Regions from separate parts of the Flavobacterium johnsoniae genome, predicted to be linked through region 2. Evidence: riboswitches for the same ligand, from Rfam matches in the RefSeq annotation. Region 2 holds a riboswitch; the other holds the start of a gene.

Region 1 (3,431 bases), 2.2 Mb from region 2:
TATTCTTGTAAATGAGAAGAAAGTTGCTATTTTTGATCACTCTTTAAACTGTTGAACATAAATACTTTGAAGTTTTAATTTACTAACTAAACCAACCAAAAACCGTATGTCTAATCTCAAAAGTTTTCTTTTATTATTTCTGATTTCAGCTACTTTATTTTCGCAACAAATCACCGTAAAATATGTTGGAAATAGCGAAGGTATCATTAATCTAACTTCAGAATCAAGAGCAAATATTTATGATCGAGCGGTTCTAAGTACAAAGAATAGAGAATTAATAGTCGATAATGATTGTTCAATTTTTTGCAATGATATTTATAGAGGTACTTTTATTTACGCAGCACCAAACGAAACTTTAGAATTTGATATTGATGCAAAAGGGTTGATACATTATTATTGTGCTTCAAATCCGATTCGTAAATCTGAATCTGATTTTTTAAATGAATCTTTTGAAAAATATGGATTAATTAAGAATCTTCCAAATTATAATCAATTGAAGATTATTATGGCATCGCAAAAGATGAATGCTTACTTTGATAAAGATTATATAAAAGAAAAGGAATTATTAGAAACGTATTTTAAAGAGAATAAGCTCTCAAAAGAATTCTACGATTATTTTTCTGCTACTTATTGGAGTTTAACTTTATATAATGAATTAGAAGAAAAAAATATAAATCCAAACACATTTAAGGCGATTGAAGAAAGTTTTGATCAAGCTGATGCATTGCTCGAAGTAGATAAATACCGCGAACTTCTTCAAAATTATGTTCAGAAACGAATGAAGGTTTTGGGTTTGAAAAAAAGCTTTTCTGGCGAAATGGAGTTTATTTCTAAAATCTTCTATAATCAGAATATTGTAGATTATTTATTGTATTCGACTATTTATTATCCGATAAGTATTAGAGATCAGAAAGTTCCTTTTGATCCAAAAGCATTAGAAATATTTAGAAAATACTGCAAAAATCAGACTTTTGTAGCTAATGTTGAAAATGAATTGAAACCTGCTCAAACCCCTTTAGTTTTAAAAGAAATAATTAAAAAACACGAAGGAAAATTGGTTTTGATTGACTTTTGGGCTTCATGGTGTATGCCGTGCCGAGAAGAATTTCCAGACGAAAAAAAATTAATGGATAAATATAAAGACGTTGCTTTTGTATTTATTTCTATTGATAAAAGCGCAAACTCTTGGAAAAAAGCAATGGCTGTTTACAAAGATATTTTGAACAAAGAAAATAGTGTTTTAATCGCTAAATCTGAAAAAGACGAGTTATTAAAACAAATTAATGTAAGTACAATTCCGCGTTATGTTTTAATTGGAAAAGATGGAAAAATTATTCATAAAGACGCGCCAAGGCCTTCTACGCCTGAAATTCAAACTTTGATTGAGAAATATTTGTAGCGCTTTGATCGTCGTTTATTCATCACACTAAATCTTTTATTTTGTAAAAAAGTTCTTTCGAGCTTGCAGAGCCATAATAAGCGTTCTATATTTGCGGCTGATTTTGGTCTGTTTTTTCATCAGAAAAAATAGTTAAAAGGGAATCAGGTGCAAATCCTGAACAGACCCGCTACTGTAAGTTCTACACAAAATCTTTAAACATTACTAATGCCATTGTCCCGCTTTGCAGGGTGAGAAGGCCGTTTAAAGATGGAACAAGTCAGGAGACCTGCCACGATCACATAGTTTAAAACTTTCGTGGTATGAAGTTGATGACAAAGATAATGACCAGCTGTTTTTACAGCGGGGTCAATTCTACGTTTATGTAATTACTACATCACTGAAAGTTTATTTAATTCAATCGTGATGTGTAATTTAAAGAAAACTTTCTTTTCTGCTTTTTTAATAATTGTTCCATTTCTGCTTTATTCACAAGTAGTTACTGATAGTTCTCGGGTTTTAAAAGAAGTAATTTTAAAAGGAAAACCGTATCAGGAAGTTATTCCTGTACAAAGTCTTTCGGGTGTTCTGCTCGAAAAATTGGCAAGCCATAATGTTGCCGATGCACTTCGTTATTTTGCCGGAACTCAAATCAAAGATTATGGTGGTGTTGGCGGTTTAAAAACCGTTGATGTTCGTAATATGGGAACGCATCATGTTGGTGTTTTCTATGACGGAGTTCAACTCGGAAATGCCCAAAACGGCGTTACAGATCTCGGAAAATATTCGCTTGACGATATGGAATCTTTGACGATGTATAATGGACAAAAAAGTGAAATTTTTCAATCGGCTAAAGATTTTGCTTCAGCTTCAGCAATCTATTTACGAACAAAACGTCCTGTTTTTGTGGGTTCAAAAAAGACAAATCTTCTCGTTCGTTACAAAACAATGTCTATCAATTATCATGATCCTTCTTTTAGATGGGAACAAAAATTGAGCGATAAAGTTAGTATGAGCGTCAGTTCAGAGTACATTAAATCGAACGGACAATACAAGTTTAGATACAAAAGAAAAAATCAAGACGGAAGTGTGGCTTACGATACCACCGCAACGCGATGGAACAGCGATATTGAAGCTTTACGATTTGAATCTGGTGTTTACGGAAAAATAAATAAAGGTACTTGGGACGCCAAAGTTTACTATTATGATTCTGAAAGAGGCGCACCAGGTGCAATCGTAGAGAATAAATTTAGAGACGGATTCAGACAATTTGACAAGAATTTTTTCGGACAGGCTTTTTTAACGAAAGATGTTTCTGAGAAGTACAAATTTCAAATTAAAGGAAAATTCGCTTACGATTACACGCATTACATTGCCAGAGATACGACGAACGTGTTAGGAGAAACCGTAACCGAAGGTGCGCAATCTGATGATAGTTATTTTCAGCAAGAAGCCTATTTTTCTGCCGTAAATATGTACAGCATTTTACGCACTTGGGATGTTTCGCTGTCAACCGATTTTCAATACAATAAATTAAATGCAACGAGGAGAGGAATCGAAACGCAATTTTCTTTTCCGCAGCGTTATTCTGCTTTAGTTTCTCTTGCCACTTCTTATCGATATGAAGGTTTTAAAGTTTTAGGAAATGTGCTTGCAACCCGCGTTATCGAAGAAGTGAAATACAATGCCAAAGCGCCCAATAAAACCGAAATGACGCCTGCTTTATTTCTTGGTTATACGCCTTTCAAAAAATACGATTTCAATTTAAGAGCTTTCGCAAAACGAATTTTCAGAATGCCAACTTTCAATGATTTGTATTATACAATGGTTGGTTCTAGTACTTTACGACCAGAATATATGAACCAGTATGATGTTGGTTTTACGTTTAATTTCCCCGTAAGGGAAAGCTTTTTTGACAAATTTTCGATTCAAGCAGATGGTTATTATACCAATACAAAAGACAAAATTGTAGCCGCGCCGACAGCAAATTTATTCCGATGGATGATGACGAATATCGGACAAGTAAAAGGAAAAGGAATTGAAACGGTTGTAA
Region 2 (3,431 bases):
CTAAATAAAGATTTTTTAATTTCATGTTTTTAATAATTAAGGTTTAAATAAATAGTTAAATTTCGCCCAGGCATAAATCGGCTAGGTAGAGCTTCATATTTTTCATTCCAAAGATTAGCGGCTTTAACTCCCAATTTGAAAATGTTTTTCTTGCTAAAATTGTAATCAACACCAATGTTCGAAACATTGTAAGCGTCAAGTATATATTTTGGATTATTATCTGATGTTGTAAAAATTTCGCCCGTATACATAATTTGATAATAGGCAGAAAGTTTCTTATAATAATAAGATAAAGAACCAGTTAGTTTATGATAAGGCACGTAAAAAAGCTGTTTATCTGTTCTGTCGTCCAATGAAACGGTGTAAGCATAAGTACCGCTAAAATCGAAAGTGTTTTTGCCAAAACTTTTTTTCCATCCTAAAAGTGCTTCAGCGCCATAAATAGTAACTCTGTCTGTATTTTCTGGAGACCAATTTCCGGTATTGTTTGGTAACCAACGAATCATGTCTTTAATCTTCATTCCGTATGCCGTAATGGTCATTCGAAAATCTTTATAAGTAAATTCATTTCCAATTTCTGCCTGAAACGAACTTTCGGGTTTTAAATCCGGATTTCCGCTTCCTTCCCAATACAAATCATTAAAAGTTGGAATTCTGAAATTTCTCGAAAAGTTAAATTTAAGCTTATAGAAATCTGAAAAATTGTAGCGTGAGCCAACAGAGAAAAGAACAGGACTTTTGTAGACATCTGAAACTTCTTTTCTAGCGCTCATTTCATAATTCCATTTTTCTGTAAGCGTATGTTTCCATAATAAACTTGCGCCACCAATTTGACGTGTACTTCTTCCAATACCAGAGCCTAAACCGTCATTTTTAGTGTAATCTAAAATGGTACTTATTTTCATTGTAGAAGAAATCGTGTAATCAAGATCATATTTTCCAATGAAACTTTTTACTCCACCAGAAGTATATCCGTCTAGATTGATGTCTTCAAAATAATTGTAATGTTCTGTTATGTAAGCAAGTCTCACATTTGAATTGAAATTACTAAAAGAACTGCTCCATGTTAATAAATTACGAGTGTTGTAATCTTGGTATTTTGTTTTGGTTGCATTTGGCGATGTTAGAGAAAAGTGACGTTCGCCATCATAAATTTCGCTATAAAATTTGATGCTGTTTTTGTCATTTATTTTATAACCAATTGCTGCATCAAGAGTATTATTGTAGTATTGTCCGTTTTTGTTCCAAACTTCTTGACCGACAAATTTAAAATCATTATCAGAGCTATTTCTAGTAAAACTGGCATCAAAACTCCATTTCTTGGTTGCTGCCGTAATGCCATAAATTGCACTTACAGTATTAAATTCTCCATAATAAATTTGAAAATCGTTTTTGAATGTATCTGTAAATTTCAAATCATTATTTAAATGAATAGTTCCTCCAATTGCACCGCTTCCGTAAACAACACTTCCTCCGCCTGCTTTTACATCTATCGAATTAAAACCTCGTGTTGAAATAGTATTAAAATCTGCTTGTCCTAATAACTGAGAGTTGATATTTATTCCATTCCAGACTACTACAGTCTGTTGAGAAGTAGTTCCTCTAAAGGAAGGCGAAGAAGTCATTCCTAATCCATTTTCTTTAAAATAGATTATAGTATTATAATTTAAAAGAGAAGTTAATGAAGATTGGTTTTTGCTTATAATAGAATCGCTTAACCTTTGTATCGATTGTGTATTGGAGAAATTCTTAAGATTGTTATCAGAAACGACAACCTCTTTCAATTTATTAATAGAATCATTCTGCGCCGAAATAATCTGGCACAACAACAGTAAACAAAAAGCAAACCTTAGTTTTATAGTCATAATTTCTACACTCTTTTTCCCGAGAGCTCGATAATTTGTTACAAAGGCAGGTCTCCTGGCTTGCGTCTTGTTGTTTACCTTCCCATCACGCAGTGCGTGGCAGTGGTTTTGCAGTTTACAACAAGCATTCGTTTAAGAACTAAGCTTACAGTTGCGGGTACAGCTCAAGAATTTACTTGATTCCCTTTTAATGTGTTTGTTTAAACACAACCTTAATTTGCTGCAAAGATAAAGTTAAAAATATTGAATTTTCAAATTTGTTTCACTTTTAAGGCTTAATAATCAAACAAACATCAGATTTATAATTCAATTCTGATAACTTCGCCAAAATCAACTTTGTTATTAAATGCATCTTTTAAAGGAAGTGAAGTTTGATGGCACAAAATACTCCTAATTATTCCTGCATGAGCAACGATAATAATGGGTTCTTTTATTTTTGAAATTTCATTCGTTAAAAAATCACCAACTCTTTCATGAAGTTCTGTAAAAGATTCGCCGTTTGAAACTTTAATATTTACAAAATCTTCCATCCACGGATTGAGTTCTTCAGGCGGAATTTCATTCCAAGTTTTCAATTCCCAATCGCCAAAATTCATTTCTTTTAAGCGATCGTCTTCTTGATAAGAAATTGCATTTATGTTTTCTTGAATATGTTTTGCTAAAATTACACAACGCTTTAACGGACTCGAAAAAATAACAGCTTCGGATGGTAATTCGGAAATAATTTTATCGAAAATTTCATCAAAAGGTTCTGCAATATTTACGTCTGACTGTCCGTAACAAATTCCTTTTTCGCAAATGGTTTCGGTATGACGAACTAGATAAATTTCCATATAAGTAGAATACTTAGGTAAAATATAATTTCGCAAACTTGCTGCGTCGCTCCTAGACAATCTCCTGTATAACCGTCAATCCATTTTTGGAAATATCGAGCTAAAAAATATCTCGTTATAAAAACAGGAATTACGGCTAGAATTAATCTAAAATCAAAAAGAGAAAATACAATTAAAGGAACTAGACCAAAAAAGAAAGAGCCAAAAACTTCTTTCCAAGTAAATTGTTTGGCAATTGGCTTGCTTTTGCTTGAAGCGTCTTCGCGAGAATATTCATGCGTGAAAATAATGCTGATCGCTGCCAATCGACTTATAGAATGCGCAGAAATAAATAAGAGGAAAATTTTAAAAACTGCCATGTCATCATAAACTTGAAATATTATAATAGATTCTGATAACAATCTGAATTTTAATAAAAAAAGCAAAACCAATCCAATTGCTCCATAAGCGCCAATTACACTGTCTTTCATTATCATCAAGATTTTTTCTTTTGTCCAGCCTCCGCCAAAACCATCGCAAACATCTGCAAAACCGTCTTCGTGAAAAGCCCCAGTTGTTAAAACGGAAATCACGATCGAACAAATCACGGCTGTTTCTGTATAAAGAAATTGAGCAAATAGAGAATAAGCTATAAAAGAAATACTACCAACAATCCATCCAATAAAAGGAAAATATCTTGTAGCTTTATTTAAATAATCCGGATCATGCGTAATGTTTTTTGGACAGGGAATTC

The links. Region 2 has a riboswitch for cobalamin ahead of NYQ10_RS00465 (TonB-dependent receptor plug domain-containing protein). Riboswitches for the same ligand answer to the same signal wherever they lie in the genome.
Region 1: another riboswitch for cobalamin. It lies ahead of NYQ10_RS13940 (TonB-dependent receptor); the one in region 2 lies ahead of NYQ10_RS00465 (TonB-dependent receptor plug domain-containing protein).

Annotation. Positions count from the first base shown of each region.
Region 1 is NZ_CP103794.1:3,203,271-3,206,701, forward strand. Features, by position in the region: gene NYQ10_RS13935 (thioredoxin-like domain-containing protein) at 107-1,399, shown strand; cobalamin riboswitch at 1,487-1,689, shown strand; gene NYQ10_RS13940 (TonB-dependent receptor) at 1,805-3,431, shown strand, end outside.
Region 2 is NZ_CP103794.1:87,112-90,542, reverse strand. Features, by position in the region: gene NYQ10_RS00470 (DUF5074 domain-containing protein) at 1-25, opposite strand, end outside; gene NYQ10_RS00465 (TonB-dependent receptor plug domain-containing protein) at 30-1,865, opposite strand; cobalamin riboswitch at 1,894-2,095, opposite strand; gene cobC (alpha-ribazole phosphatase) at 2,165-2,698, opposite strand; gene NYQ10_RS00455 (adenosylcobinamide-GDP ribazoletransferase) at 2,683-3,431, opposite strand, start outside.